DNA from 4 places in the Halomonas saccharevitans genome. Region 2 is predicted to be linked to each of the others. Evidence: riboswitches for the same ligand, from Rfam matches in the RefSeq annotation. Region 2 holds a riboswitch; each other region holds the start of a gene.

What was found. A riboswitch is a leader RNA that binds a small molecule or an ion and turns the genes downstream of it on or off. The one in region 2 is predicted to bind thiamine pyrophosphate.
Region 1: it holds a riboswitch for thiamine pyrophosphate, as region 2 does, so the genes downstream of both, RSO68_RS08555 (sodium:solute symporter) here and RSO68_RS04080 (3-oxoacyl-ACP reductase) in region 2, are expected to answer to the same signal.
Region 3: it holds a riboswitch for thiamine pyrophosphate, as region 2 does, so the genes downstream of both, thiC (phosphomethylpyrimidine synthase ThiC) here and RSO68_RS04080 (3-oxoacyl-ACP reductase) in region 2, are expected to answer to the same signal.
Region 4: it holds a riboswitch for thiamine pyrophosphate, as region 2 does, so the genes downstream of both, thiM (hydroxyethylthiazole kinase) here and RSO68_RS04080 (3-oxoacyl-ACP reductase) in region 2, are expected to answer to the same signal.

The regions. Positions count from the first base shown of each region.
Region 1 is NZ_JAVXUR010000003.1:104,863-112,567, forward strand. It holds gene RSO68_RS08535 (CoA-acylating methylmalonate-semialdehyde dehydrogenase) at 1-1,445, shown strand, start outside; gene RSO68_RS08540 (peroxidase-related enzyme) at 1,596-2,183, shown strand; gene RSO68_RS08545 (HNH endonuclease) at 2,250-3,023, shown strand; gene RSO68_RS08550 (hypothetical protein) at 3,020-3,694, opposite strand; TPP riboswitch at 3,808-3,927, shown strand; gene RSO68_RS08555 (sodium:solute symporter) at 3,917-5,305, shown strand; gene RSO68_RS08560 (hypothetical protein) at 5,374-7,002, shown strand; gene ilvD (dihydroxy-acid dehydratase) at 6,995-7,705, shown strand, end outside.
Region 2 is NZ_JAVXUR010000001.1:876,708-884,412, forward strand. It holds gene RSO68_RS04070 (sodium:solute symporter family transporter) at 1-531, shown strand, start outside; gene RSO68_RS04075 (LLM class flavin-dependent oxidoreductase) at 620-1,942, opposite strand; gene RSO68_RS04080 (3-oxoacyl-ACP reductase) at 1,939-2,715, opposite strand; TPP riboswitch at 2,749-2,842, opposite strand; tRNA gene RSO68_RS04085 (tRNA-Gly) at 3,023-3,097, opposite strand; tRNA gene RSO68_RS04090 (tRNA-Glu) at 3,125-3,200, opposite strand; tRNA gene RSO68_RS04095 (tRNA-Gly) at 3,279-3,353, opposite strand; tRNA gene RSO68_RS04100 (tRNA-Glu) at 3,393-3,468, opposite strand; tRNA gene RSO68_RS04105 (tRNA-Gly) at 3,488-3,562, opposite strand; tRNA gene RSO68_RS04110 (tRNA-Glu) at 3,587-3,662, opposite strand; gene msrB (peptide-methionine (R)-S-oxide reductase MsrB) at 3,856-4,257, shown strand; gene ylqF (ribosome biogenesis GTPase YlqF) at 4,349-5,362, shown strand; gene RSO68_RS04125 (pyridoxal phosphate-dependent aminotransferase) at 5,431-6,660, shown strand; gene htpX (protease HtpX) at 6,786-7,691, shown strand.
Region 3 is NZ_JAVXUR010000001.1:1,042,304-1,050,008, forward strand. It holds gene RSO68_RS04825 (glycosyltransferase family 4 protein) at 1-229, opposite strand, end outside; gene RSO68_RS04830 (6-pyruvoyl trahydropterin synthase family protein) at 247-645, opposite strand; gene RSO68_RS04835 (zinc-dependent alcohol dehydrogenase) at 663-1,649, opposite strand; gene RSO68_RS04840 (CDP-alcohol phosphatidyltransferase family protein) at 1,844-2,536, shown strand; gene RSO68_RS04845 (YceI family protein) at 2,602-3,222, shown strand; TPP riboswitch at 3,278-3,420, shown strand; gene tenA (thiaminase II) at 3,490-4,158, shown strand; TPP riboswitch at 4,245-4,356, shown strand; gene thiC (phosphomethylpyrimidine synthase ThiC) at 4,435-6,369, shown strand; gene RSO68_RS04860 (outer membrane beta-barrel protein) at 6,505-7,011, opposite strand; gene RSO68_RS04865 (acetate/propionate family kinase) at 7,268-7,705, shown strand, end outside.
Region 4 is NZ_JAVXUR010000002.1:460,957-468,661, reverse strand. It holds gene RSO68_RS07630 (SDR family oxidoreductase) at 1-575, shown strand, start outside; gene RSO68_RS07625 (hypothetical protein) at 572-1,246, shown strand; gene RSO68_RS07620 (response regulator transcription factor) at 1,265-1,933, shown strand; gene RSO68_RS07615 (ATP-binding protein) at 1,930-3,318, shown strand; gene RSO68_RS07610 (CopG family transcriptional regulator) at 3,391-3,585, opposite strand; gene dauA (C4-dicarboxylic acid transporter DauA) at 3,731-5,473, shown strand; gene RSO68_RS07600 (hypothetical protein) at 5,595-5,861, shown strand; TPP riboswitch at 5,903-6,003, shown strand; gene thiM (hydroxyethylthiazole kinase) at 6,041-6,847, shown strand; gene thiE (thiamine phosphate synthase) at 6,837-7,451, shown strand; gene RSO68_RS07585 (metal ABC transporter solute-binding protein, Zn/Mn family) at 7,535-7,705, opposite strand, start outside.

The DNA.
Region 1 (7,705 bases), on a different contig from region 2:
GCCAGGAGTGGCGCGACGTGGTCAATCCGGCCACCCAGGAGGTGGTCGCGCGGGTACCGTTCTGCACCGCCGAGGAGGTCGAGCAGGCCGTCGCCAGCGCCAAGGAGGCCTTCAAGACCTGGCGCAAGGTGCCGCTGGGCAAGCGTATGCGCATCATGCTCAAGCTCCAGGCGCTGATCCGCGACAACACCGATGAGCTGGCCGCGCTGATCAGCGAGGAACACGGCAAGACCCTGCCGGATGCGGCCGGCGAGGTAGGCCGCGGCCTGGAGGTGGTGGAGCACGCCTGTTCGATCACTTCCCTGCAGCTCGGCGAACTGGCCGAGAACGCCGCCAATGAGGTAGACGTCTACAGCCTCAACCAGCCGCTGGGCGTGGGCGCTGGCATCACCGCTTTCAACTTCCCGATCATGCTGCCCTGCTTCATGTTCCCGCTGGCCATCGCCACCGGTAACACCTTCGTGCTCAAGCCCTCCGAGCAGGACCCGACCTCCACCATGCGCCTGGTCGAGCTGGCCCACGAGGCAGGCGTGCCGGCCGGTGTGCTGAACGTGGTGCACGGCGGCCCGGACGTCGCTAACCAGATCGCCGATCATGCCGACATCAAGGCGCTCTCTTTCATCGGCTCCAGCCATGTCGGCTCGCTGCTCTACGATCGCGCCGCCGCCGCCGGCAAGCGCATGCAGGCGATGATGGGCGCCAAGAACCACTGCGTGGTGATGCCGGACGCCAACCGCAGCCAGGCCATCAACAACCTGCTGGGCTCCGCCTTCGGCGCCGCCGGACAGCGCTGCATGGCGAACTCCGTGGTGGTGCTGGTGGGTGAGGCCCGCGAGTGGCTCGAGGACATCGCCGAGGGCGCCCGCAACATGAAGGTCGGTCCTGGCACCCAGGCGGACGCCGACCTCGGCCCGCTGGTCTCGCCCCAGGCCAAGGAGCGCGTGGAGCGCCTGATCGCCACCGGCGAGCAGGAGGGCGCCAAGCTGCTGGTCGACGGCCGCGGCTGTGAGGTGGAAGGCTATCCGAACGGCAACTTCGTCGGCCCGACCCTGTTCAGCGACGTGACCACTGAGATGACCATCTACCGCGAGGAGATCTTCGGGCCGGTGCTCTGCGTGGTCGGCGTCGAGACCCTCGACGAGGCGATCGCGTTCGTCAACGCCAACCCCAACGGCAACGGCACCTCGATCTTCACCAACTCCGGTTGGGTGGCGCGACGCTTCGAGAGCGACATCGACGTCGGCCAGGTGGGCATCAACGTGCCGATCCCGGTGCCGGTCGCCTACTTCAGCTTCACCGGCTCACGCGGCTCCAAGCTCGGCGACCTGGGCCCCAACGGCAAGCAGGCGATCAGCTTCTGGACCCAGACCAAGACCGTCACCGCGCGCTGGTTCGAGCCGGAGAACGTCTCCAGCGGCATCAACAGCACCATCTCGCTGGGCTGACCGCACCCCGCTCAACGGCCATCGGCGGCCCCGTCTCGAGAGAGGCGGGGCCGCTGTCGCTTGGGGCCACCAAGGACGGGTAGACACTGCGTTTACGTTGACGTTAACTGGAGTTTCAGGACAACAACAACCACAGCGCCAGGAGCCACCATGTCCGCACCGATCAGCCGTTTCCCCATCCCCGAATCGATCCACGACCTGCCCGACGACATCCGCGACACCATGCTGGCGGTGCAGGACAAGGCCGGCTTCGTGCCCAACGTCTTCCTGATGCTGGCCCACCGTCCGGCCGAGTTTCGGGCCTTCTTCGCCTACCACGACGCCCTGATGGAGCGGGAGTCCGACACCCTCACCAAGGCCGAGAAGGAGATGATCGTGGTGGCTACCAGCGCCCGCAATCGCTGCCTCTACTGCGTGGTGGCCCACGGCGCCCTGGTGCGCATCTACAGCAAGGACCCGCTGCTTGCCGACCAGGTGGCCATCAATCACCGCACCGCGCCGATCAGCGAGCGCCACCGCGTGATGCTGGATTTCGCTCTCTACTGCGGCCTGGAGGTGGGGGAACTCACCGACGAGTGGGAGGCGCGCCTGAAAACGGCCGGCTTCACCCATGACGACATCTGGGACATCGGCGCCATCACCGCCTTCTTCGGCCTCTCCAATCGCCTGGTCACCCTGACCGGCACCCCGCCCAACGAGGAGTTCTACCTGATGGGGCGGGTGCCGCGGGAGAAGTGATCCGACCGACGTGGTCGCCGTGAATGCGCCGGCGTAGGCTGTTGGCATCCAACATTCGGAGGCCGCATGGCAGCGGAAAGAAAGGCATGGACGGATCACGAGCGTTTGCTGGCGCTATCGCTCTACTGCCGACTGACGTTTGGACAGCTTCACAGTGGACGCCCTGAAGTCGTTGGTTTGGCCGAACGCCTGGGGCGCTCGGCCAACTCCGTGGCGATGAAGCTCACCAACTATGCGAGCCTCGACCCCGAGGTGCTGGCGCTGGGCAAGAAGGGGCTCCCAGGCGCTTCGCAGAAGGATCGCGTGCTCTGGCAGCGCTTCATCACCGACCCGGAAACCGTATCGAGCGAATGCGAGCAGGCCTGGACGCTCGTTAGCGACGAGGATCCGGCATTCGCAGCCGAGCCATCGTCGGGCGAGACGGACTACTCCGGCCAGGACGTGAGGCGCCTTCAGAAACAGCGGGTGGGGCAGTCGCTATTCCGCAAGGCCGTGATGATTCGCTATGACACGCGCTGTGTCATCACGGGACTGCGTCACGAGGACCTGCTGATGGCCAGCCACATCGTCCCCTGGCGCACGCGTCCCGCATCGCGTCTGGATCCCGCCAATGGCCTGTGCCTGAATGCCCTGCATGATCGCGCCTTCGACGGTGGCCTGTTGGCCATCGATGATCAGGGGCGCATCCGCATCGCGCCGGAGCTGATGAGCACCGGAGCAAGCGGGCGGCTCAAGCGCCAACTGTGCGATCTCGATGGCCAGCCGCTGGATCTCACAGTCTCGGCGTTTCCCAACCGCGACTATCTCGCCTGGCACTACCGCGAGTGCTTCCGGCGTTAAGCGCCGTGACCCGCCTCCAATAGCTGCAGCACCGGCGTCAGCTGGCTCTCGTGCAGCAGCAGCACGCTGTCGCCGTCCTCATTCTCGCGGGGCGCCACCACGGCGAACTCGCCCTCCTCGAGGTGGAACTCGTGGATCTCGCGGGGCCCCTGGGGCGTCTGGCAGAGGATCGAACGGTAGGCGTCGTCTTCGCTATAGGTGAGGCGGTGGTAGACCTTGAAGAAGGTGTAGAGGGTCAGGCCCTGTCGGAAGGCGGGCCAGCGCGCGGGGATAGTGCGGGTCTCCTCGTCGAGGGCCTGGCCCTCGGCCTCGGCGGCGGCGATGGCCCGGGCCAGGGGATCGGCCAAGAGCCCGGTGCCGTCGCACGGCAGCGGCTGCCCACCCTCGAAGGCCTGGCGATAGTCGTCGGTCACCCGGCGTAGCGCCGCCAAGGAGTCCAGTCGATGGTCGCTGTGGCAGAGCTCGGCGGGCTCGAAGCTGCCGTTCTGCCAGCCGTGGATGACGCGCAGCACCAGCCGGCCCTCGCGCATCGGTGCCAGGATCAGCGCCTCGCTCGCCATGCGCAGGTGCAGCAGGCGCTCGGTGGCGGCGTTGTCGAAGGCGCTGTAGGGATCGACGAAGATCCCGTGCAGGCGCCCGGGGGCGTGTTCCTTGGCTTCGGTGTAGGGCATCTCGGGGCTCCGGCACGGGTGGTCGTCACGGTGGGGCGACGTTATGATGCCCCTCGATCCTGTGTCTATCGGCCGTTATGGCGCCGGCTTGAGACGCGATCCCACAATCCATTCACTGTCGCCAGGGGAGTCTCGCCGCCGCACGCGTCGGCCGGGGCTGAGAGAGCGCATGGCGCTGACCCTGGAACCTGATCCGGTTCACACCGGCGGAGGAAGTGCGACATGCCTGTCCTGACGTCTGCCGTGCTCGGCGCGGCGCTGCTTTGCTTTGCCTTCCTGGGCCTCAAGGCCCGCCGGGCCGATGGCCCCCTCGACGACTACGTCACCGCGCGCAACTCCCAGAGTGCCTCGACCCTGGGGCTCTCCTTCCTTGCCTCGGGGATGGGCGCCTGGATCCTCTTCGCGCCCCCCGAGATCGGCGCCTTCGTCGGCCCGCTGGCGCTGGCCGGCTATGCCGTCGGCTCGGCGTTGCCGTTCATCGTGCTGGGACTCTATGGCCCGGCGATCCGCCGCCACCTGCCGGAGGGGCGCAGCATCGGCGAGTTCGCCGAGGCCTGCTACGGGGCCGGGGTGCGGCGCTGGGTGTCGCTGGTCTCCGTGCTCTACATGGCCTGCTTCCTGGCCGCGGAGCTGACCGCCGTCGGGGCCATCACCGCGCTGCTCTCCGAGGTGCCACCGGCGCTGGTGGTGATCGGCGTGGCGATCTCCACGCTGCTCTACACGGCAGTGGGCGGGCTGCGGGCGAGCCTTGCCACCGACCGCTGGCAGGCCTGGCTGCTGGTCGCCCTGCTGGCGCTGGTCGGCGGGGTGGCGCTTGCGCGCCTGCCCGAGATGCCGGTGGCGGCGGCCCTGCCGTCGATCCCGGCCGGTGACGCCCTCGCCGTGGCGCTAACCCTGGTGATCGCGGTGACGGCGGCGAACCTCTTCCATCAGGGCTACTGGCAGCGGGTATGGGCGGCCCGGGACGACCGTGCCCTGGGCCGCGGCGCCTGGCTCGGCGGCGGCATCACCGTGCTGGTGGTGATGGTGATCGGCGGGCTCGGCATGCTGGCCGCCATGGCCGGCGTGGCGCTGGGCGAACCGCCGATTCCCTTCTTCGCGCTGCTCACCGAGGCGCCGGGATGGCTGGCGCTGCCGGCGCTGGTGCTGGCGGTCACCCTGGTGGCCTCCAGCGTGGATACCCTGCAGAACGGCATCGCCTCTCTGGTGGTGGCGGGGTCCGGTCGGCGCGGCCTCTCCATCGGCGCGGCGCGCCTGGCCACCGTGGCGCTGATGGTGCCGGTGGTGATCGTGGCGCTGCAGGGGCTCTCGGTGCTGCGCCTGTTCCTGATCGCCGACCTGCTCTGCGCGGCCATCGTGGTGCCGGTGCTGCTGGGCCTCTGGTCGCGGATGAGCGCCACCGCTGCGGTGGCCGGCGGCGTGTCGGGCATGCTCGGCGCCATCCTGCCGGGCTGGGTGGCCCAGGGCAGCCTCGCGGCCGGCGTGCTGGCGGCGAGCTTCCCCGGCAGCATTCCGACCCTGCCGCCGTTTCTCGGCGCGCTGCTGCTCTCGAGCCTGGTCAGCCTGCTGATCGCCGGGCTCCGGCCGGCGAGAAGGGCGCGTGCTGCCTGAGACGTTGCCACTTCGCGGGAGGGCGCCCACCCTGAGAGGGTCGATCCGCGTTCTCGAGGAAACGCCCCATGCCCGTCTGGTCACCGCTGCGCCTAGGGGCGCTCGTGCTGTTCGGGCTGCTGGCGGGCTGTGCCGCCGGTCCCGATTGGCGTGCGGAGCTGGCCGACCGCGACCCGCGCGACACCCGCTGCCTGGTGCAGCTGGCGGCCTTCGATGCGGCCGTGACCGAGGCCGGGGTGGCCGATGCCGGGGCGGCGCGGGTCGCCGGCTTCCCCTACCTGCGTGTCGACCGCCTGCTGGCCAGCTTCGATGACGAGCTCGACAGCCCCGCGGCCTTCGCCGACTGGGTGACCCGGATGCGCGAGTTGGACGGCGAGGCGCGCGCCATCGAGGCGGCCAACCTGCCGGCGTCCCAGCGGGAGGCGCTGTCGTCAACTCCCGGCGCAGCCCCGGCCCTCAATGCCTGCGCCACGCGCCTGATGGAGCGTGAGCTGCTGGCCGAGCAGGGCGCCGGACCGGCCCGCGAGCGGCTGCGCTCGGCGGTCGAGGCCCCCGACCACTACCTGACCTGGCGCCGGGCACTGGGGCTCTATCCCCTGACGCGCCTCGGTCTTGCCCTCGGTTACAACCGCTGGAAGGCGGACTATCTGGACACCTTCGAGGCACCGTTCGCGACGCTGCCGGCCGAGGCGCCCCTGGTGCGCTATGCGCCGCCCACCGGCGAGCTCCTTGATGCCGCCGTCGCGGCGCGGTGGCTGCGCGAGGCGCCACGAAGCCCGCTCGGCTTCGTCGAGCTCGATCGCCAGGCGCTGCTGCGCCTGGCGGCGCATCATGCCCCGGTGTTTCTCGTCGAGACCCAGGGGCATGACGACCGGTTCGGCGCGCCCTACTGGTTTGCCGGGCCCGAAGGCCCCTTGCCGCTCGTCGACACCAACCGTCCCGTGGCCGACGTGCGATTGAGCCATACCCGCTTCGAGGGCGAGCTGCTGCCCCAGCTGGTCTACACCCTGTGGTTCCCGGCGCGCCCACGGCAGGGCGCGCTGGACCTGCTCGGCGGCCGCCTCGATGGCCTGGTGTGGCGCGTCACCCTCGACGAGCGGGGGCGAGCGCTGATCCACGACAGCATCCATCCCTGCGGCTGCTATCATCTCTTCTTTCCCGTACCGCCCCTCGAGCGCGTCGCGGTGGCCGCGGACGCGGACCTGCGCGAGGCGCCGCTGACGCCCATCGAGGCTCCCCGCATGGCGTCGGGGCAGCGGCTCGCGGTGCGCGTCGCCGCCGTCAGCCATTACGTGGAGCACCTGGGCGTGGCGGACCCCGGCGTCGACGTAGCCGAGGCGCGCCGCTACGCGCTCAAGGCGGTGTCCTCGCCGCCCGACCATGGCCGGCGATCCCTGGCGCTGCCCGGGGGCGGACGGCGCAGCCTCTATGGTCCGGAGGGTCTGGTGTCGCATACTGGGCGCCTCGAGCGATTCCTGCTGTGGCCATCGGGCATCCTGAGCCCCGGCGCCATGCGCCAGTGGGGAACCCATGCCACCGTTTTCGTTGGCCGGCGCCACTTCGATGACCCTCGGCTGTTCGAAGTGGCCTTCGCGCGGCCGGCCTCGTCCTTCGCCGCGTCGAGTGACGCTGCCGAGCCCCATGACCACCCCCGGGGGGAACCCCGATACGACAAGAGGATATCCGACCATGAGTGACACGCCTGACGATCCCCGTCGCCGCCATTCCGCCCCGGTCGTGGACGGCGTCGGCAAGTCCGCCAGCCGCGCCATGCTCCGGGCGGTGGGCTTCACCGACGCCGACTTCGCCAAGCCCCAGGTGGGCATCGCCTCGACCTGGAGCAACCTCACCCCCTGCAACAGCCACATCGACGAGCTGGCTCGCCGGGCCAGCGACGGCGCCGATGCGGCCGGCGGCAAGGGGGTGATCTTCAACACCATCACCATCTCCGACGGCATCGCCAACGGCACCGAGGGCATGAAGTACTCGCTGGTGTCCCGGGAGGTGATCGCCGATTCCATCGAGACGGTGGCCGGCTGTGAGGGCTTCGATGGCCTGGTGGCCATCGGCGGCTGCGACAAGAACATGCCGGGCTGTTTGATGGGGCTGGCGCGCCTCGATCGCCCCAGCGTCTTCGTCTACGGCGGCACCATCCTGCCGGGCGAGGGCCACACCGACATCGTCTCGGTGTTCGAGGCCATGGGCGCCCACTCCCGCGGCGACATGGACCTGATCGAGGTGAAGCAGATCGAGGAGACGGCGATTCCCGGTCCCGGCTCCTGCGGTGGCATGTACACCGCCAACACCATGGCCTCGGCCATCGAGGCGCTGGGCATGAGCCTGCCGGGCAGCTCGGCGCAGAACGCCGTCTCCCGCGACAAGCGCGACGACTGTCATGCC
Region 2 (7,705 bases):
CTGCTCGCCGACATCCCGGGCTGGTTCGCGGTGGGGCTGATCTTCCTGGGCCTGGCGCTGGTGATGAGCAGCGCCGACACCACCATCAGCGCCGCCTCGAGCATGATCGCCGTGGACGGCGGGCGCCTGCTGCCCGGCGCCAGCGGCCCGCGGCTGATGCGCCTGTCGCGCTGGCTGATCCTGCTGCTGGCACTGCCGGTGACATTCGTGGCCGCCCAGGGCTACAGCGTGCTGTATCTCTTCCTGCTGGCCGACCTGCTGTGCTGCGCGGCGGCCTTCCCGGTGTTCTTCGGGCTGTTCAACCGCCGCTTCGACGGGCGCGCCGCGGTGCTGGCCACCCTCAGCGGCCTGGTCGCCGGCCTCACCCTCTTCCCGGCGCCGGGCGACGCCCTGACCACCCTGATGGAGTCCTTCCTGCTCGCCACCTTCATGCCGGTCGTGACGGGCCTGGCACTGCTGGCGCTGCTGCCGGCCAAGCAGCGCTTCGACTTCGCGGTGCTGAGCGCCGGCGCGCGACGCTTCGAGGGCTGAGCGCCGGCCGGCCGCCCTATTCATGAGCGACACGAAAACGCCCCTCACGGAGGGGCGTTTCGCGTTCTGGGGCTCGCTACTGATAGCGCTAAGAGTGTCGCCCCTCCGGGCGTTCGAGGCCGAAGTGGCCGCGCAGCGTGGTGGTGGTGTACGCCTCGCGGAACAGCCCGCGGCGCTGCAGTTCCGGCACTACCTGGTCGACGAAGTCATCGATCCCGCCGGGCAGCGACGGCGGCATCAGGTTGAAGCCGTCCGCGCCGCGGCCGCGGAACCAGCGTTCCATCTCGTCGGCGATGCTCTCCGGGGTGCCGATCATGGTGCAGTGGCCGCCGCCGGCGGCGAGGCGCCCGAGCAGCTGGCGCAGGGTCGGCCGCTCGGTCTCGATGATACGCAGGATGGTGGCGTAGCGCCCCTGGGGGCCGCGGAACTCGGCGAGCGGCGGCAGCGACGGCACCGGCGCATCGAGCGCCCAGTCGCTGCAGTCCTGCTCGATGAAGAGTTCCAGCTGGCGCAGCGAGGCCGCCACCGGCAGGCACTCATCCAGCGCCCGCTGCTTGGCCCGGGCCTCCTCCATGGTGGAGCCCACATAGGTGACGAGCCCCGGCAGGATCGGCACCGGCGCGCTGCGCCCGGCCGCCGCCACCCGATCCTTGATGTCCCGGTAGTAGCCCTGGGCGGTTTCCAGGTCGTAGGCGACCGCGTAGATCGCCTCGGCGTAGCGCGCCGCCAGGTCGCGCCCCTGGGAGGAGGCGCCCGCCTGCACCAGCACCGGATGGCCCTGGGGCGGGCGCGGCAGGTTCAGGGGCCCGTCGACCAGGAAGTGCTCGCCGTGGTGGTCGATCCGGCGCACCTTGTCCGGATCAGCGTAGCGGCCCTGGCGGTCGCGCTCGATGGCGTCGTCGGACCAGCTGTCCCACAGCGCCAGCACCGTCTGCACGAACTCCTCGGCGCGCGCATAGCGCTCGGCATGGGCCGGCATGGCCGGGTAGCCGTGATTGCGCGCCTCGCTGTCGAACATCGAGGTCACCACGTTCCAGCCCACGCGCCCGCCGGAGATGTGATCCAGCGAGCCCACCAGCCGGGCCGCGTGGAAAGGCGTGTAGAAGGTGCTCGAGAGCGTGCTGATCAGGCCGATGTGCCGGGTGGCCCGGCTCATGGCGGAGAGCGCGGTCAGCGGTTCGAGGTGCCAGTTGAAGCCGTCCTCCACGCTGCCGGCGCTCATGCCGTCGGCGAAGAACACCGCGTCGAGCTTGCCGCGCTCGGCGGTGCGGGCCAGCGACTCGTAGTAGGCGATGTCGCCGAGCCGTTCGGCGCTGGAGTCGGGATGGCGCCAGGCCGCGCGATGGTGGCCACAGCCCATCACGAACAGGTTGAGGTGCAGTCTCTCGTCGGGGTTGCGCGGCCTCATCATCCCTTCACCAGTCCGCCGTCGACGATCAGGTTCTGGCCGGTGACCGCCCTCGCCCAGGGCGAGGCGAAGAACAGCGCCGCGTCGGCGAACTCCTCCGGCGTGGTCACCCGGCGCAGCGGAGTATTCTGCGCGATCAGGTCGAAGACCGCCTCCGGGGTCGCGCTGGACGCATCGGTGGTGCGCAACAGCCCGCCGGAGACCATGTTCACGGTGATGCCGTCGGGCCCCAGGTCGTTGGAGAGCGTGCGGGTCAGCGAGAGCAGCGCGGCCTTGCCGGCGGTGTAGTCGTGATAGGGCACGACGGGGTTCTGGAAGAGATTGGTGCCGACGTTGATGATGCGCCCGCCACCCTGCTCGCGCATGCCGGCAAGCGCCGCCTGGATGGTGTTCAGCGCGCCCCGGTTGACGCCCTCGAGCTGCTGCTGGAGGTGCGCCCAGTCCAGGGCATCGGCGTCGGGGCGCGCGTCGCCGTTGAAGGTGAACTCCGGCAGGGCATTATTGACCACGGTGCTGATCGGGGCGCCGAAATGGCCGCACGCCTGCTCGAACAGCGCCCTGATCGCGTCGGCGTCTCGCACGTCGGCCTGGACGGCCAGCGCCCGCTGCGGCGCCTCCTTCACCAGCGCCTCGGCGGCCTCGCGGCTCCGGTAGTAGTTGACCACCACGCGGGCGCCCTGATCGAGGAAGGCGCGTGTCAGGTGGGCGCCGAGACCACGAGCGCCACCGGTGATGAGCACGACCTGCTGGTCGATGGGGAGAGAGAAGACGGCCATGAAAACTCCTTGATACGCGGCAAAGGACGCCGCGCTGGAGCCGGCCGACATCCCTTCGCCAGTGTGAACTGGATCAGGTTCGACGGGTATTATCTCAGCGGCCGCGGCCGCACCCCGTGTCTCGAGCCACCTTAGCGCATTCGGGAAAGCAGAAACAGCCGGGCTGGCGTTCCGACTCAGGATACGAGCCTTGGCCTGACCGGGGAGATACTGGGATCGGTTGGAGCAAAAGCGAGACGCGACGAAGTGTCATCAGCCAGGCTAGCGCCTTAGCTCATGATCGACATCTGGGAGGGTAATACAAGATTGGAGCGGGAAAGGAGATTCGAACTCCCGACCCTCGCCTTGGCAAGGCGATGCTCTACCGCTGAGCTATTCCCGCTAATCTATAGGTCGTGCTTGTGCGAAGTGGCGTCCCATAGGGGGTTCGAACCCCTGTTACCGCCGTGAAAGGGCGGTGTCCTAGGCCACTAGACGAATGGGACGCATGGAGCGGGAAAGGAGATTCGACCGGGCTGGCGTTCCAGATCCTGACCCGAGCCTTGGCTCGTTTACCACACTCTTGGAGCGGGAAAGGAGATTCGAACTCCCGACCCTCGCCTTGGCAAGGCGATGCTCTACCACTGAGCTATTCCCGCTTGGCCTTCTCGCACTGTGTTACCACCGGAAGTCGAAGGTGGCGTCCCATAGGGGGTTCGAACCCCTGTTACCGCCGTGAAAGGGCGGTGTCCTGGACCACTAGACGAATGGGACGCAAATTGTACCTTCAAACTGGAGCGGGAAAGGAGATTCGAACTCCCGACCCTCGCCTTGGCAAGGCGATGCTCTACCGCTGAGCTATTCCCGCACTCCGGTACCTTAACGAATCGAGTGGCGTCCCATAGGGGGTTCGAACCCCTGTTACCGCCGTGAAAGGGCGGTGTCCTGGACCACTAGACGAATGGGACGCATTGGCTCGCTCGTCGAGGTGCGGCGAATAATACCGACGACCCCGAAAGCTGTCAAGCACCTCTCGTCGCTCGTTGATATCGCGTGACCTGTCACGGCCCGCCACTGGAAACCCCCACCCTGCTAGATGTCAGAATGGCAGCAGGACGCCGAGCCCGCCGCCGGCGCCACGACGCAAAGAGGAGATAGCCCATGCGCAGCAAGATCGAAAAGAGCGACGCCGAGTGGCGTGAGCAGCTGACGCCCGAGCAGTACCGCGTCACCCGCGAGAAGGGCACGGAGGCCCCCTTCAGCGGGAAATACCACGTGAGCGATGAGCACGGCATCTATCACTGCGTGTGCTGCAACGCCCCGCTGTTCGAGAACGAGCACAAGTTCGAGGCCGGCTGCGGCTGGCCGAGCTTCGATCGTCCCTTCACCGACAAATGCGTCGAGGAGCAGACCGACACCAGCCACGGCATGCAGCGCACCGAGGTGACCTGCGCCCGCTGCGACGCCCACCTCGGCCACGTGTTCCCCGACGGTCCGCCGGAGACCACCGGGCTTCGCTACTGCATCAACTCGGTAGCGATCGAGTTCCACGCCGGCGAGTAGCCGCGAGACCCGCGACTGCCCTGCCCGGAGACGGCCGTCCATCTGCTATGATGACGGCCGTTTTTATTCACGCTCACGCAGGAGAGGCTCGATGCTCGGCTGGTTTCCGGGACACATGAACAAGGCGCGCCGGCAGATCCTCGAGGCGCTGCCGGAGATCGACGTGGTGATCGAGGTGCTCGACGCCCGGCTGCCCTACTCCAGCGCCAACCCCATGCTCGCCGAGCTGACGCGCCACAAGCCGGTGCTCAAGATTCTCTCGCGGGCCGATCTGGCCGACCCCGAGCGCACCCGCGAGTGGACGGCCTTCTTCGACGCCCAGGCGGATACCCGGGCCCTGGCGGTGACCACCACCCAGGCCCGCGAGCTCAAGCGCATTCCCAAGCTGTGTCACGAACTGGCCGGCCAGGTGCGCGCCGACCGCGACGTGCGGGTGATGGTCATGGGAATCCCCAACGTCGGCAAGTCGACCCTGATCAACGGCCTGGCCGGGCGCACCATCGCCAAGACCGGCAACGAGCCCGCCGTCACCAAGCGCCAGCAGAAGGTGCGCATCGGCGGCCGCGTGGCGCTGATCGACACCCCCGGCGTGCTGTGGCCGAAGATCGAGGATCAGGCGAGCGCCCACCGCCTGGCCGCCAGCGGGGCCATTCGCGACACCGCCATCGACTATGTCGACGTGGCAGTGGTCGCCGCCGCCGAGCTGGCCCGGCGCTATCCCGAGGCGCTCACCGCGCGCTACAAACTCAAGGCGCTGCCGGCCTACACGGCGCATCCCGATGCCGACCAGGTGGATGCCGACGGCCCCGTGCGGGTCGATCTGCTGGCCCTGAGCGGCTACGACGGCCATGCCATCCTCAGCGAGATCGCCGCCAAGCGCGGCGGCCTGCGCGCTGGCGGCGAGATCGACCTGCACCGCGGCGCGGAGGTGCTGCTCCACGAGCTGCGCGACGGCAAGCTCGGTCGCCTGACCCTGGAAACGCCGGCGGACATCCCGGTCGCGCCGGAACCCGACGAGCTCGCTGCTGAAGAACGGGCCCCGGACGAACGGACCCTGGACGAGCAGCCCTCCAAGGATGGTGGCGACGACGCCGAACCCGCATAATCACGCGACGCCGACGAACAACGACCGCCGCCCAAGGCGGCACACGGACATCACTGGATTCAGCGCCCATGGATACTCCCCCGATCAGGAAATCGCACAAGCTCGAGAACGTCTGCTACGACATCCGCGGCCCGGTGCTCGAGCACGCCAAGCGGCTGGAGGAAGAAGGCCAGCGCATCCTCAAGCTGAATATCGGCAACCCCGCGCCGTTCGGCTTCGAGGCACCGGAGGAGATCCTCCAGGACGTGATGCGCAACCTCTCCACCGCCCAGGGGTATTGCGATTCCAAGGGGCTCTACTCGGCGCGCAAGGCGATCATGCAGGAGTGCCAGCGCAAGGAGATTCCCGGCGTCGGCATCGAGGACATCTACATCGGCAACGGCGTCTCGGAGCTGATCGTGATGGCGTTTCAGGCGCTGCTCAACGACGGCGACGAGGTGCTGATCCCGGCCCCCGACTACCCGCTGTGGACCGCCGCCGCTCACCTCTCGGGCGGCCACGCCGTGCACTACCGGTGCGACGAGCAGGCCGACTGGGCGCCGGACATGGATGACATCCGCGCCAAGGTGACCGCCCACACCCGCGCTATCGTGATCATCAACCCGAACAACCCCACCGGCGCCGTCTACCCGCCGGCGGTGGTGCGCGAGCTTCTGGAGATCGCCCGGGAGCACGACCTGGTGGTGTTCTCCGACGAGATCTACGACAAGATCCTCTACGACGGGGTCGAGCACGTCTCCACCGGGGCGCTGGCCGGTGAAGACCAGCTGGTGGTAACCATGAACGGGCTCTCCAAGAGCTATCGCTGCGCCGGCTTTCGCAGCGGCTGGATGATCCTCTCGGGGAACCTCGCCAAGCAGCGCGCCGCCGACTTCATCCAGGGGCTGACCATGCTGGCCTCGATGCGGCTGTGTGCCAACGTGCCGGCCCAGCACGCCATCCAGACGGCGCTGGGCGGCTACCAGTCGATCAACGACCTGATCCTGCCCGGCGGCCGCCTGCTCGCCCAGCGCGACATCACCGTCGAGAAGCTCAACGCCATTCCCGGCGTCAGCTGCACCCGGCCCAAGGGGGCGCTCTACGCCTTTCCGCGGCTCGACCCCAAGGTCTTCAACATCCAGGACGACCAGCAGCTGGTGCTCGACCTGCTGCTGCAGGAGAAGATCCTGCTGGTCCAGGGCACGGCCTTCAACTGGCCCGAGCCCGATCATGTGCGCATCGTCACCCTGCCCTGGGCCGACCAGCTGGAGGATGCCCTGGACCGCTTCGCGCGCTTCCTGTCGCGCTATCGTCAGTAGCCGGGGCTATGCTTGCCCGTCGCTTGAAAACCGGCGGGCCAGCGCATATCTAAGCAATAGCTAAGCAACAGCTTGTCTACGCCGCTGCCGCGGCGCCTCGTAACGATGACTGGAGAGTTCCGGCAATGATGAGAATCCTGCTGTTCCTGGGCACCAACCTGGCGGTGATCCTGGTGGCCAGCATCACCCTGCGCCTGCTGGGGGTCGAAAGCTACCTGAACGCCCAGGGCATGAACTTCAATGCCCTGCTGATCTTCTGCTTCGTCTTCGGCATGGCCGGCTCGATGATCTCGCTGTTCATCTCCAAGTGGATGGCCAAGCGCTCGACCGGCACCGTGGTGATCGAATCGCCGAGCAACTCCACCGAGCAGTGGCTGCTCGACACCGTGGGTGAACTGGCGCGCGATGCCGGCATCAAGATGCCGGAGGTGGGCATCTTTCCCGCCCAGCAGTCCAACGCCTTCGCCACCGGCTGGAACAAGGACGATGCGCTGGTGGCGGTCTCCGCTGGCCTGCTCAACCGCATGCGCCCCGAGGAGGTGCGGGCGGTGCTGGCCCACGAGATCGGCCACGTGGCCAACGGCGACATGGTGACCCTGGCGCTGGTGCAGGGGGTGCTCAACACCTTCGTGATGTTCTTCGCCCGGGTGGTCGCCCACCTGATCGACGGCTTCCTGAAGAGCCGCAGCGACGGCGAGGGGGGCCTCGGGTTCATGGGCTACTTCGCGGTGGTGATCGTCGCCGAGATCGCCTTCGGCCTGATCGCCTCGGCCATCGTCGCCTGGTTCTCGCGCTTCCGGGAGTACCGGGCCGACACCGCGGGCGCCCAGCTCGCCGGCAGCGGCGCCATGATCAACGCCCTGGCGCGGCTCAAGGCCGAGACCGAGATGCCCGACCAGATGCCGGATACGCTACGGGCCATGGCCATCACCAAGGGCCAGACGCGCTCGCTGATGGAGCGGCTGTTCGCCAGCCACCCGCCGCTGGACGACCGCATCCGCGCCCTCAAGGAAGCCGCCTACCGGCAGTAGCCAGGTATTCTGAC
Region 3 (7,705 bases), 170 kb from region 2:
CGATCACCACCAGGGCGTCGTCGGCAAGACCCGCCAGAGTCGTCGCCAGACTGTGGCGAGCCTTTCGATCGGGCAGCGGAAATCGCCCCTGGAGCCCCACCACCTCGACCCGCCACGCCTGCCGGCGCAGCTCCGCCACCATGCGGGCGTCGTAGAGGTACCCGCCGGTCTTCTGGTCGGGGTTACCGGCGACGATCAGCACCAGGTCGGGCGTCGACTCCTGTGGCATCGTCGACTCCTGTGACATTACAGCGCGCCCTCGTAGCTGGCCCAGGCGACGTGTGACTCATGCAGGGCCACGCAGAGGGAGTCGAGCCCCAGGGCGGCCTCGCCGAGATGGCCAAGCTGGATGGCCGTGGCGAGGCGCTCGAAGAGCACCCGCGCCATGAACTCGGTGGTGGTGTTGCGGCCCTGAAACTCCTCGACCTCGTCGAGGTTCTGGAAGTTGAATTCGGCCAGCACGCGCTTCAAGGCCTCGCCGGCCAGGCCGATGTCCACGACCAGGCCGTCGTCGTCGAGCTCGCGGCGCTGAAAAGTCACGTCGACCACGTAAGTGGCACCGTGCAGGCGTTGGGCGGGGCCGAAGACCTCGCCGCGAAAACTGTGGGCGATCATGAAATGGTCGCGAACGTTGAGGCGGTACATGAGTCAGGCTCCTCGCATCAGGAAGGGGTCGGGTAGTGCAGGCGATGGCAGAGCACGTCGCCGCCGCCAGCGGCCAGGCGCGGCATCAGCGACGGCAGCTCGTGAAAGTCGCTCTCGCCGCTGATCAGGGCGTCGAGGCGCGGGTCGTCCAACAGGTCCAGGGCCAGGGCCAGGCGGCGACGATAATCCCAGCGGGCCGCGCGCTCGGGGGGCAGGTGCCCGACCTGGCTCGCCTGCAGCGTCAGGCGCCGCGAGTGGAAGGCCTCGCCCAGCGGCAGCGCGACCTGGGCACTGCCGAACCAGCTCATCTCCACCACTTTCGCCCGGGAACCGGCAAGGGAAAGGGCCAGGCGCAGCCCCTCGGCCCGACCGCTGGCATGAATCACCAGGTCGTTCTCGCGCCGAGCCGAGTCCGGGAGCGAGAGCTCGAGCCCCAGGGCCTCGGCCAGGGCGTAACGGCCCGGCATCACGTCCACCAGCTGCACCCGAGTGCCCGGCATCGCGGCACATAACCAGGCCGCCAGGGCGCCGACCACGCCGGCGCCGACCACGGCGATCCGGTCTCCCACCCCGGGGGCGGCATCCCAGACCGCATTGATGGCCGTCTCCATGTTGGCCGCGAGCACGGCTCGCGCCGCCGGCAGGCCGTCCGGCAGCGGCGTCACGGCATCCGCCGACACCACGAAGCGATCCTGGTGGGGATAGAGGCAAAACACCTCGCGACCGATCAGGGAGGGCTCCCCGGCTTCGACGACACCCACGTTGATGTAGCCGTACTTGACCGGCCCGGGGAAGTCGCCTGCCTGGAAGGGGGCACGCATGCGCTGCCATTCGCTTTCCGGCACCCGCCCCCCGAAGACCAGCGCCTCGGTGCCTCGGCTGATGCCGCTATAGAGGGTGCGAACGGCCACCTCGCCGGGGCCGGGCCTGGCCAGAACCTCCTCTCGCAGGGCCCCCTGGCCGGGAGCCAGGGTCCAGAAGGCGGTAGCGGTCTCGTGTGGCATGGCAAGATCCCTTTGGCAATATTCGGCGGGTGTTACGGGATACAATCCAGGGGCCCCGTGCTGGCCACCTGCCCCGGGCCGGTATCGCGCATGGCGACACGCCCTAAACTTCTACAATATTGATACACTAGCACGCCGATGAACAATGCAGTATCGTCATTTATCGACCGCATCATGCCGCGATAGAGGCGCCTATGACGATCGCTCGTGACCTTGGAACAGGGGCCCTGGGCCTGGTGATTCCGGCCTCACTGCTCACTGGCTGGCTAGAGGCGAGCCTGCCGGTCCCACTGTTGGCGATGGTCTGCTACCTCATCATGGCCGGGCTAGTCCTGGCGAACCTGCCCGCCCACTGGCGTGAACTGGGCTGGGCCAACCGCGTCACCCTGGGGCGAGGCGCTATCGTCGCCCTGCTGGCCGGCACCCTGGCCGATCCGGATCTGCTGGCCCGCTCCGCGTTTCCCCTCGCCATCCTGGCCCTGCTGGCCCTGCTGCTGGACGGCGTGGATGGCTGGGTCGCCCGGCGCACGTCCACCCAGAGCGACTTCGGCGCCCGGTTCGACATGGAGCTCGATGCCTTCTTCATCCTCGTGCTGTGCCTGGCGCTACTGCTGCTCGACAAGGCAGGCCCTTGGGTCCTGGCCATCGGCGCCATGCGCTACGCTTTCGTTATTGCCGGGCTCAGGATGACCTGGCTGACCGAACCGCTGCCGGAGAGTCGCCGCCGCAAGGCGGTATGCGTCTGGCAGGTGGCCGCCCTGATGATCGCCCTGCTGCCCGTGACCGGCACCACAGCGGCGAGCTGGCTGGCGGGCAGTGCGCTTTTGGCCCTCAGCTGGTCGTTCATCACCGATATACGCTGGCTGTATCGCCGCGCCTCGGCGTGATGGCCACAGGACGGCAAGACCCCGTGCCCCTGATCCCTGACCCTAGCCCCCCGGAGGATGCCCCCATGCCCACGCCTCGCCACCCGACACCCTGCTCCCCCCTGCCGATCGCTACCGGACTGGTCCTGACGCTGGGCGTCCTCACGACGCCCATGGCCAGCGCCGAGCCACATACCTACGAGATCGATCCCGACCACTTCTCCATCGGCTTTCTGACCGAACACATCGGCTACGCGGATACCCTCGGCATGTTCCTGGAGGGTCGTGGCGAATTCGTCTATGACGAGCAGACGCAGCGGCTGCACTCCGGCAGGGTCGAAATCACGGCCGACAGCGCCTTCACCAATCACGACGATCGCGACGACCACCTGCGCAGCGATGACTTCCTCGACGCGGGGCGTTACCCGACCATCGTCTTCGAGGCCACCGGCCTCGAGACGCACAGCGACCGCCAGGGCACTCTCGAGGGCGATCTGACCCTGCTGGGCGAGACCCACCCGGTGACTCTGGAGGTCACGCTCAACAAGGCCGCGACCTACCCCTTCGGCCACGAGCAGCACACCCTGGGGCTGTCGGCACGCACCACCCTCCAGCGCAGCGACTGGGGAATGACCTACGGGGTCGACAACGGCCTGGTCGGCGACGAGGTGGAGCTGATCCTCGAGCTGGAAGCCATTCGGCAGTAGCCGACTCCCACCGCAGGCAGGCTGGTAAATCTCCGCCAGAATGCTACAGTCAAGGCTTCGCTTGACGGGGTGCCGGTAGAGCCGGCTGAGATGGCGCAGGGTATCGAGAGTCTGTCGCAACAGACTCGAGACACCGAGCGCTGGTCCCGTGAACCTGATCCGGCTAGTACCGGCGTAGGAATCAAGCGGTGACCAGCGCCATCTCGGCACCTTCCCCGGTCACCCTCTCCCGCCCCGCTTCCGGATCGCCCTCAGACCGGAGACAAGATGGGCTACCGATTCGACGATCTCACCGCGGCCTGCCAGGACGACTGGCGCGCCTACATCGAGCACGACTTCGTTCGCCGGCTCGGCGACGCCACCCTCGAGGAAGGCGCCTTTCGCCACTACCTCCAGCAGGACTACCTGTTCCTGATCCATTTCGCCCGGGCCTATGCCCTGGCCGCCTACAAGAGCCGCGACCTCGGCGAGCTACGTCACGCCTTCGACGGCTTGAAGACCATCCTCGACGTCGAGCTGGGGCTGCACGTGGACTACTGCCGCGCCTGGGGCATCTCGGAGCAGGACCTTTCGCGCCTGCCCGAGGCCCGCGCGACGCTGGCCTACACCCGCTACGTGCTGGATACCGGCCACCGCGGCGACCTGCTCGACCTGCACGTGGCGCTGGCCCCCTGCCTGGTCGGCTACGGCGAGATCGCCCAGTGGCTCAACGGCCGCGCCACCACGGTGCGCGGCGACGCGAATCCCTATGACGCCTGGATCGCCATGTACGAGAGCGAGGCGTTTCAGCAGGCCATGGCGGACGAGCGCGCCTGGCTCGACGCCCGCCTGGCGGAGGTGACGCCGGCGCGCTTCGCCGAGCTTACCGCGGTGTTCCGCGACGCCACCCGGCTCGAGATCGACTTCTGGCAGATGGGGCTCGACCAGCGCCTCTGAGCTGGCCCCAGCTGTCATCCCGGGCTGGTTCTGGTCAGGCCGCCCACCCACGGGATAGAAGGGGAATCGCGAGATTGCCCGACCACCAACGCTTGACGGGGCGCCGTTGATGACGGCTGAGACCATGCGCTTGCCAGCATGGATCCCGTTGAACCTGAACTGGCTAGGACCAGCGTAGGGATCAAGCGACAGGCCGCACGCCCCGGCACCGTGGCCCCTGTCCTTCCCGCCTGTGTCCTCCCTGAACAAGACCCCGACAATCCAAGGGAGAACACCATGAGCAAGACCGCCCATTTCCTCGCCGAGAGCGCCCGCGTCGACGAGGCCGCCGTAAAGCCGCTGCCCGGCTCGCGCAAGATCTACGTGGAGGGCTCGCGCCCGGACATCCGGGTGCCGTTCCGCGAGATCAGTCTCTCGCCGACCAGGACCTCCGGTGAGGACGAGGCCAACCCGCCGCTGCTGGTCTACGACACCTCCGGCCCCTACACCGACCCCGAGGCCGAGATCGACCTGCGCCGGGGCCTTGCCGAGCTGCGCCGCGACTGGATCGAGGAACGCGGCGACACCGAGCGCCTCGACGGCCCGACCTCCGACTACGGCCGGCGCCGGGCCAACGACCCGATGCTTGCCAACCTGCGTTTCGATCTGACCCGCACGCCCCGTCGGGCACGCCGTTCAAAAGATGGCAAGGCCGTGAACGTCACCCAGCTCCACTACGCCCGCCAGGGCATCGTCACCCCGGAGATGGAATTCATCGCCATTCGCGAGAATCAGCGCCGCCAGGCGCTGGGTACTGCGGAGGTCGAGCGCATCCTCGGCCACCAGCACGCCGGCCAGGGCTTCGGCGCGCGCCTGCCGGAGGAGATCACCCCGGAGTTCGTGCGCGACGAGGTCGCCGCGGGTCGGGCGATCATCCCCTGCAACATCAACCACCCGGAAACCGAGCCGATGATCATCGGCCGCAACTTCCTGGTGAAGATCAACGGCAACCTCGGCAACTCGGCGGTCACCTCCTCCATCGAGGACGAGGTCGACAAGATGACCTGGGGCATCCGCTGGGGCTCGGACACCATCATGGATCTCTCCACCGGGCAGAACATCCACGAGACCCGCGAGTGGATCATCCGCAACGCCCCGGTGCCGATCGGTACCGTGCCCATCTACCAGGCGCTGGAAAAGGTCAACGGCGTGGCCGAGGACCTCACCTGGGAGGTGTTCCGCGACACCCTGATCGAGCAGGCCGAGCAGGGCGTGGACTACTTCACCATCCACGCCGGCGTGCTGCTGCGCTACGTGCCGCTGACCGCCAAGCGTGTCACCGGCATCGTCTCCCGGGGCGGGTCGATCATGGCCAAGTGGTGCCTCTTCCACCACCAGGAGAGCTTCCTCTACACCCACTTCGAGGAGATCTGCGAGATCTGCAAGCAGTATGACGTCGCCTTCTCGCTGGGCGACGGCCTGCGCCCGGGCTCGGTGGCCGACGCCAACGACGAGGCGCAGTTCGCCGAGCTCGAGACCCTGGGCGAGCTGACCCGCATCGCCTGGCAGCACGACGTCCAGGTGATGATCGAGGGGCCGGGCCACGTGCCCATGCACCTGATCAAGGAGAACATGGACAAGCAGCTCGAGGCGTGCGACGAGGCGCCCTTCTACACCCTGGGGCCGCTGACCACCGACATCGCACCGGGCTATGATCACATCACCTCCGGCATCGGTGCTGCCATGATCGGCTGGTACGGCTGCGCCATGCTCTGCTACGTGACGCCCAAGGAGCACCTGGGCCTGCCCAACAAGGACGACGTCAAGACCGGCATCATCACCTACAAGATCGCCGCCCACGCCGCCGACCTCGCCAAGGGGCACCCGGCCGCCCAGCGCCGGGACAACGCGCTCTCCAAGGCGCGCTTCGAGTTCCGCTGGGAGGACCAGTTCAACTTAGGGCTAGACCCGGATACCGCCCGCGAGTACCACGACGAGACCCTGCCCAAGGACTCCGCCAAGGTGGCGCACTTCTGCTCCATGTGCGGGCCGAAGTTCTGCTCGATGAAGATCAGCCAGGAGGTCCGCGATTCGTTCTTGAAGCGCGAGGCCAAGGAGAAGGGCCTCGACGGCGACCCCGAGTGGGTAGAACGAGAGACGGTAGAGCGTGGCATGCAGGAGCAGGCCGAACGGTTCCGCCAGGAGGGCGCCGAGCTCTACAAGGAAGTCTGACGCGACGCCGCGACTGTCGCTGTTCCGGACGGTCGCCGGCTCCCCTCACACACTCGAACGCCCCCGCCGGCTGTCCGGCGGGGGCGTTTTTCGTGGTGTCGTGGCGAACCGTAGACGCGGCGTGTCGCCACCCGATCAGAAGTGGAACGTCATCCCGACGCTCGCGGCATCGAAGGTGTAGCTCGATTCGTCCAGGTAGCGGACGTAGTCGGCCCCGAGGGCCAGATTCGGTGCCACGTCGAACGCGGCGCCGCCGCCCCAGGAGAAACCGCTCTCTTCCTCGATATCGACATCCACCTCGGTGAAGCCGGCCAGACCGTAGAGGCGGAAGTCCGGGGTGATCGGCAGGATGCCCTTGGCGTAGGCGCCGGCGAGGTAGTCGAGCTCGACGGGACCGTCGGAACCGCCGCCGCCGAGGTGGCCTTCCAGGGCGAAGTAGTCGTTGAAGGCCACGCCGCCGCGCAGGCGCAGGCCGGTGCTGTCGGCGCTGCCGGAGCCGCGATCAGGATCCAGCTCCCAGAACAGGGCATCGCCACCCAGATAGGGGCTCGGGTCGTAGTTCATGACGCTGCTCTGAGCCAAGGCGCTGGTGCCGGCCAGCAGCAGGGCCGCGGATACCGCAGAGATCGTAAGGGTCTTCATGGCAGGCCTCCAGTTAGAAAACACTGTTTTCATACACGACTTCATTCTGGCCCAGCTTAGACCAAGGTGCAATGCTCACCTCGAGGTGACGGCAGCGGCGTCACGCAAAGAATGAGAAGCGCCTGCGTCGCCGTCTCGCGATCCACGTCACTGTTTCTCGCCTCGCAACGTGTTAATTTCGCGAGAATAAGGCGCCGTGCCCGTGCGCTCACAGTCGATCGCACGCCCCGCGCCACTCGATACAGAAGGATGTGCCATGAACGACCCGGTACTGGTCATCAACTGCGGTTCCTCGTCGATCAAGTACGCCCTGGTGCCCGCCTCGCCCGGCGCGCCCCGCCTCTCCGGCCTGGCCGAGCGCCTGGGCAGCGAGGATGCGCGCCTGACGGGCGTCGATAGCCAGGGCCGCTCGTTCTCGCGGCCGCTGCACGGGGCCGGCCACGCCGACGCCATGGCGGAGATCCTCGAGGGTCTCGAGGGACAGCATCCCGTGGCGGTGGGGCATCGCGTCGTCCACGGCGGCGAGCGCTTCACCCGCGCCACCCGCCTCGATGCCGCCGCGAAGCGCGCCATCGAGGCCACCGTGGCCATGGCGCCGCTGCACAACCCGGCCAACCTGGAGGGCCTCAAGGCCACCCAGGCGCTGTTCCCCGACCTGCCCCAGGTCGCGGTCTTCGATACCGCCTTTCACCAG
Region 4 (7,705 bases), on a different contig from region 2:
CGGGCTGCACCATGCTGATCAACGCCGCCGGGGTGAACCGGGTGGGGCTGTTCGAATCCTCGAGCGACGACGAGATCGAGGCCCTGATCACCCTCAACCTCACCAGCACCCTGCAGCTGACCCGCGCACTGCTGCCCCGGCTGCTCGCCGCGGAGCACGGCTGGGTGATCAATCTGGGGTCGACCTTCGGCACCATCGGCTATCCCGGTCAGGCCGGCTACTGCGCCACCAAGTTCGCCCTGCGCGGCTTCACCCAGGCCCTACGCCGGGAGCTCGCCGACACCCGGGTCCATGTGCTGCACGTGGCGCCCCGGGCCACCCGCACCGGCATGAATGCCCCGGAGATCGAGGCGATGAACCAGGCCCTGGGCAACGCCATGGATGCCCCGCAGCGGGTCGCCGGCCTGGTCCGCCGCGCCATCGAGGCCGGGCGGGAGGAGACCCAGCTGGGCGGCCCCGAGCGACTCTTCGCCCGGCTCAACGCGCTGCTGCCGGGCGTGGTCGACCGGGCCCTGCGCCGCCAGCTGCCCACCATTCGCCGCTTCATCACCAAGCCCCGAGGAGACACGCCATGATGCCCCGAGTGACGCCCGCCCTGCGGGCCACCCTGCTGGTCCTGCTCGTCGGGTTGCCAGCCGTCCCCCTGCTGGCCGCGACGCCCACCTCCGCTGACGAGAGCGTGGCCGAGGGGATCGAGCACCTGCAGCAGCGCTGGGCCGAGATCCACTACACCCTGCCCAAGGACGAGCAGGCGACGGCCCTCGAGGCCCTGGCCGCCAAGGCGGACCGGCGGGTGGCCGCCCACCCCGAGGCCGCCGGGCTGCAGATCTGGGCCGGCATCGTGCGCTCGACCCAGGCCGGCGCCAGCGGCGGCCTCGGCGCGCTGTCGCTGGTGAAGGACGCCCGGCGCGACCTGGAGCATGCCCTGGCGCTCGACCCGCTGGCACTGGACGGCTCGGCCTACACCAGCCTCGGCGCCCTCTACTACCAGGTGCCGGGCTGGCCGCTCGGCTTCGGCGACGACGACAAGGCCGAGCGCTACCTGAAGCGGGCCCTGGCCATCGACCCCGACGGGCTCGACAGCCTCTACTTCTGGGGCGACTATCTGCATGAGCAGGGACGCGACACCGAGGCCCGCCAGGCGCTTGAGAAGGCCCTTCAGGCACCGCCGCGGCCGGGACGAGAGCGAGCCGATGCCGGCCGCCGCGAGGAAGTCCGCGCCCTGCTGGAAACGCTCGGAACATGATCATCGCAAGGACAGGACATGCGCATACTGCTGGTCGAGGACGACCCCAGCCTGGCCGCGGGCATTCGCCTGGCGCTCAAGCCCGAACACTACGCCGTGGACCTGCTGGCCGATGGCCGGCAGGCCCTGGCGGCGCTGAAGGGCGACGAACCCTTCGATGCGGTGATCCTCGACCTGGGCCTGCCCGGGCTCGACGGCATGCAGGTGCTCGAGGCGGTGCGCCGGCGGGGGAACCGCGTGCCGGTGCTGGTGCTGACCGCCCGGGACGGCATCGATGATCGCATCGCCGGCCTGGACGCCGGCGCCGACGACTACCTGATCAAGCCCTTCCAGGTCGACGAGCTCAAGGCGCGCCTGAGGGCCCTGCTGCGCCGCAGCCAGGGACAGGCCAGCAGCGTGCTCGAGGCGCGCGGCATCCGCCTCGACCCCGCCACCCACAGCGTCAGCTGCCGGGAAACGCCCGTGCCGCTGTCGCGGCGCGAATTCGCCCTGCTGCAGGAGTTCCTCAGCCATCCGGGGCGGGTCTTCACCCGCGACACCCTGACCCGCCTGGTCTATGGCTGGGACGAGGAGGTGGAGAGCAACGCCATCGAGGTCCACGTGCACCACCTGCGCCGCAAGCTCTTCCCCGAGCTGATCCGCACCGTGCGCGGCATCGGCTACGTGATGGACAAGCCCTCCTCATGACCTCGATTCGCCGCCGCACCCTGGGCGTGGTGCTGCTGGTATTCGGCCTGAGCATGCTGGTGATCGGGCTGACCAGCTATCGCGACGCCGCCCACGAGGTGGAGGAGCTCTTCGATGCCAGGCTCGCCCAGAACGCGCGGCTGCTGGAGGGGCTGGTGGGCGCTCCGCTCCCCGAGGATCAGCGCCGTGAACTGCTGGCCAGCATCGGCACCGCGCTGCAGCGCGGTGACGATACACTGGGCCCAGTGGTGCGCCACCCCTACGAGAGCAAGCTGATCTTCCAGGCCTGGGGTGGCGAGACCCTGCTGCTGCGCTCTGCCGAGGCCCCCGAGGCCCCGCTCACGACGCTGCGCAACGGCTTCGGCAGCGCGCGCCTCGATGACTACGAGTGGCGGGTCTTCGCCCTGGACGCCCCGGGCAGCCCGCGGCGGGTGCTGGTGGCGGAGCGCGAGGACGTGCGCGGCGAGCTGGTCACCGCCATCGCCCTGCGCACCCTGATGCCGGACCTGCTGGGGCTGCCGGTACTGGGCCTGCTGCTGTGGTGGGCCATCGGCTGGGGCCTGCGGCCGCTGTCGCAGCTGGCCGAGCAGATCCGCAGCCGCAACCCCCAGAACCTGCAGCCGTTGATCATGCACCGGCTGCCCCGTGAACTGGAGACCATCGCCGGCGCCCTCAACCGGCTGCTCGAGCGGATCCGCACCCTGCGCGCCCGGGAGCAGCGCTTCATCGCCGACGCCGCCCATGAACTGCGCACGCCGCTGGCCGTGCTCGACCTGCACGCCCAGAACGCCCTGGCCGCCGACGATCCCGAGGATCGTCGCGAGGCGCTGGACAAGCTGCGCGGCGGCGTGGCCCGCGCCACGCGGATGGTCTCGCAGCTGCTCACCCTGGCCCGCCTCGAGCCCGAGCAGGAGGGCAATGGCCAGGGGCGCGAGATCGCGCTGCTGCCCGAGGTGCGCGAGGCGCTGGCCAAGCTGATGCCGCTGGCCGTGGAGGGTCGCCAGGAGCTGCAGCTGGAGGCCAACGAGGCGTCGGACTGGCGGCTGGAGGTGGAGCCCGGCGCCATCGATACACTGCTGCAGAACCTGGTCGGCAACGCCCTGCAGCACTCGCCGACAGGGGCCCTGATCCGCATCGTGCTCACCGCCGAGCATGACGCCGTGACGATCGACGTGGAGGATCAGGGACCCGGCATCCCGGCAAACGAACGCCATCAGGTGCTGGAACGCTTCCACCGTGGCGGCCCGGGCGCCGGGGCCGGCCTGGGGCTCTCCATCGTCGACCGCCTGCTGCAGCGCCACCACGGCCGGCTGCGGCTCGGCGACGCCCCGGGCGGCGGCCTGAGCGTCACGGTTACGCTGCCGAGAACGCAAGGCGGGACGTAACGCCGCCGCCCTGGGTCGCTGGCGGCGCCGAGCCCACGACGACGGTCGATCGAGGTGCCGCTGGTCGGGGCCTCAGGTCTTCTCGGACGCGCGCCCGGCCAGGTCAGGACGCGTCTCGTAGGCCACGTCATGATCGCTCAGATAGTCGCGGATCAACTGCCTCACCACCTGGGAAGGCGTCAGGTCCTGGGCCGCACACAGCTGCTCGAAGGCGCGCTTCTTGTGCGGGTCGATCAGCAGGGTCAGGCGTGCCGTCTTCTTTTCCATGACAATTCTCCAGAGCATTACCATCAAATGTTAATGCTCGCCGCCTTGCGGGGCAACGGCGCTGACGCCTTTGTCGACAATGCTAATGACATGTTAATGTCGTTAACATGCCTGATCGGCTCGACCTTCAAGGAGGATCCTCAGCATGGCACGCCACCGACCGTCCCTTCCCGGCATCGCTACCGGCCTGCGCGCGGCCTGGCGAGACGGCTACGGCCTGGACGACCTGCGCCGCGACATCCTGGCCGGACTGACCGTCGGCACCGTGGCCGTGCCTCTCTCCATGGCGCTGGCGATCGCGACCGGCGTTCCTCCCCAGCACGGGCTCTACACCGCGATCGTCGCCGGCGTGCTCATCGCGCTGACCGGCGGCTCACGCTTCAATGTCTCGGGCCCGACGGCGGCCTTCGTGGTCATCCTCTTCCCCATCGTCCAGCAGTACGGACTGGGCGGCCTGCTGATCGCCTCGATGATGGCCGGCATGATCCTGGTCGTCCTCGGCATCACCGGCATGGGTCGCCTGATCCAGTACGTGCCCTACCCGGTGGTACTCGGCTTCACGGCGGGGATCGCGGTGGTGATCGCGGTGCTTCAGCTGCCCGATTTCCTGGGCCTCGAGGTCGGCCAGCTGGGCGAGCATTTCATCGACAACCTCGGGCAGATCGCGATCTCGTTGCCGACCGTGGAGCCTATCGAGCTGGGGGTCGGCCTCTTCGCCCTGGGGGTCATGCTGCTCTGGCCGCGCCTGGGGCTGCCGCTGCCCGCGCCGCTGGTGGGCCTGGTCGCCGGTGCCCTGGCCGCCTTCGCCATCAACCACTGGCTGGCCGGGTCGGGCGCGGAGGTGGAGACCATCGCCTCACGCTTCACCTGGGAGGCCCAGGGCGAGACGGGCAGCGGCATTCCTCCCATCGCACCGAGCTTCATCGCGCCCTGGCGGCTGCCCGGTGCGGATGGCGAGCCGCTGGCGGTGGATTTCGCGCTGATTCGCGCCCTGCTGGGCCCTGCCTTCGCCATCGCCCTGCTGGGGGCGATCGAGTCGCTGCTGTGCGCGGTGGTCTCGGATGGTCTGACCCGGACCCGGCACGACCCCAACGCCGAGCTGATCGGCCAGGGGCTCGGCAACCTCGTAGCGCCACTGTTCGGCGGCATCACCGCCACGGCGGCCATCGCCCGCACCGCCACCAGCATCAGAAGCGGCGCCCGCTCGCCGATCGCGGCGGTGGTCCACGCCCTGGCGGTGCTGCTGGCGGTAGTGGCCCTGGCGGACCTGCTGGGACGGGTGCCGATGGCCGCCCTGGCGGCGCTGCTGTTCATCGTCGCCTGGAACATGAGCGAGGCCCGACACGTTCTGCACACCCTGCGCTCGGCCCCGCCGGGGGACGTGGCCATTCTCGTGACCTGCTTCACCCTGACCGTGCTCTTCGACATGGTGCTGGCGGTGGCCATGGGCATGGGGCTCGCCGCCGCGCTGTTCATCCGGCGCATGGCGCTGCTGACCGAGACCCAGCGCGTCGACGGCGAGCCCCATGCCAGCATCGGCGTACTACCCGACGAGATCGCCCTCTACGACATCAATGGTCCGCTGTTCTTCGGCGCCGCCGAGAAGGCGCTCACCTCGCTGCACCGGGTGGACCCGAAGGTGCGGGTGGTCATTCTCGACATGCACGACGTGCCGAGCATGGATGGCACCGCCATCGTCGCTCTAAAGGCGCTGATCGACACGATGCACCGTGAGGGGGTCGCCCTGGTGCTGGTCGGCCTGCCGACACGGATCCTCGTCAAGCTGCGCCGTGCGGGCATTCGCCGGGCGGCCGGGCGGCTGAGCTGGTGCAGGGAGCTGCAGCACGCCCGAAGGTCGGCCCAGCGCTGGCTCGACCGAGCCGCCTGACGCGCGAACGCCCCCTGACACGCACTGGTCATCTCTTCTTAAGCGGTCGTTAAGACGCCCCCCGTAGCGTCAGGGGGGCTGGGGCCGATGTTCGGCCCGGCCACCCCCAGGAGACACGACCATGCAAACGATCACCCAGAATGCCATCCCGGTGAGCCCGCGACAGGCCGGCCAACTGATCGTCGCGGGCCTGCTGCTGCTGATCCTCGGCGCGCTGCTGATCGGCTGGCAGCCGGTAGCCGTGCCCCTCGAAGTGGTCGCCCTGGGGGCGTCGGGCCTGGTGCTGATGACGCCGGGCATGAGCCGGCAGCATGAGGTCATGGAGGCCCTCTACAGCCTGACCCTGGCCAGCCTGATCACCCTGGCCGGCATTCAGCTGCTGGCCTGATGCGCGGCCTTTACAGTCGCGCGGACGACAAGGATAGTGGGGCCTGACGACGGGGGCGCCGCGGCGAGCAGGCCGCAGCTGAGATGCACCCTTGGAACCTGACCCGGACAATGCCGGCGTAGGGAGTCGTGCAGCGCCGGCCTCCCGTCGACCTGCACCTCCCCCGCCGGGGAGGCCCCATGCACCACATCGATCCCGCCGCGCACCTGGCCCGGGTGCGCGAGATCCGCCCGCTGGTCCACAACATCACCAACCATGTCGCCATGAACAGCATGGCCAACGTGCTGCTGGCGATCGGCGCCTCGCCGGCCATGGTCCACGCCCGCGAGGAGGCCGCCGAGTTCACCGCTCTGGCCGGCGCCCTGACGATCAACATCGGCACCCTCTCGCCCCACTGGGTCGAGGCCATGGAGGCCGCCGCGCTGGCGGCCGGAGAGACGGGGCGCCCCTGGGTGCTGGATCCGGTGGCGGTGGGCGCCACGCGCTATCGCCGCGAGACCGGCGCGCGACTGCTGGCGCTCTCGCCGACCGTGATCCGCGGCAACGCCTCGGAGATCATCGCCCTGGCGGGCGGCGCCGGCGGCGGACGCGGCGTGGACAGCACCGACCCCGCCGAGGCGGCCCTCGCGGCCGCCCGTCGCCTGGCCGAGCGCACCGGCGGCGTGGTGGCCGTCACCGGCGAGGTGGACCTGGTCACCGACGGCCGGCGACTCGCCCGGGTGCACGGCGGCCACCCGCTGATGCCCCGAGTCACCACCCTGGGCTGCGCGCTGACCGGCGTGGTGGCGGCCTTCCTGGCCGGCGCCGACGACTCCTTCGAGGCGACGACGGCGGCGCTGGCCGGCTACGCCGTGGCCGGCGAGCTCGCCGGCGAGGTGGCACGCGGCCCCGGCAGCTTCGCGGTCGCCTTCCTCGATGCCCTCTATCACCTGGATACCGAGGCCCTCACCGAGCGGGCCCAACTGGAGGTTGCCGATGCACCCTGATCTCTCGCTCTATCTCGTCACCGACGGCGGACTCTGCGCCGATCATGGCCTGGAGGAGACCGTGGTCGCCGCGGTCCGGGGCGGCGTGACCCTGGTGCAGCTGCGGGACAAGCACGCCACTGATGCCGAGATGATCGACCAGGCCCGCCGCCTCAAGGCGGCGCTCGAGGGCACCGGCGTGGCGCTGATCATCAACGACCGGCTGGAGGTGGCGCTCGCCTCGGGTGCCGACGGGCTGCACATCGGCCAGGACGACGGCGACGTGGCCCGGGCCCGGGCCGCACTCGGCCCCCAGGCGATCCTAGGGCTCTCGGTGCAGACCCACGAGCAGCTCGCCCGCCTCGACACGAGCGCCCTGGACTACCTCGGCCTGGGTCCGGTGTTCGCCACCCCCAGCAAGCACGACCACGCCGAGCCGCTGGGCTTCGACGGCCTGGCCGCCCTGGTGGCGGCGAGCCCGCTGCCGAGCGTGGCCATCGGCGGGCTCAAGGTCGAGCATGCCGAGGCGGTGCGCCAGGCGGGCGCCGGTGGCCTGGCGGTGATCTCCGCCATCTGCGGCACCCCGGACCCCGAGGCCGCCGCCCGCGCCTTCCCGCGCCGCTGACGACGCACCCCATATGATGATGTGCCCCTTCAGCATGACGCCCCTCTCGGGGAGGGGCGTCGTCGTGACGAGGGGCAGGCAAATCAGTGCGCCAGCATGTCCCGCACGATGCCGTCACCGTCCAGGTGCGAGGGATAGTAGGTCGGCCAGTGCACGACCTCCTCCAGCAGTGCCTCACGATCGTCACCACAGTAGAGGTGGAAGTGGTCCGCGTCGGTCGGGGTGATAGCATGGTCGCTGAACTGGATATAGCG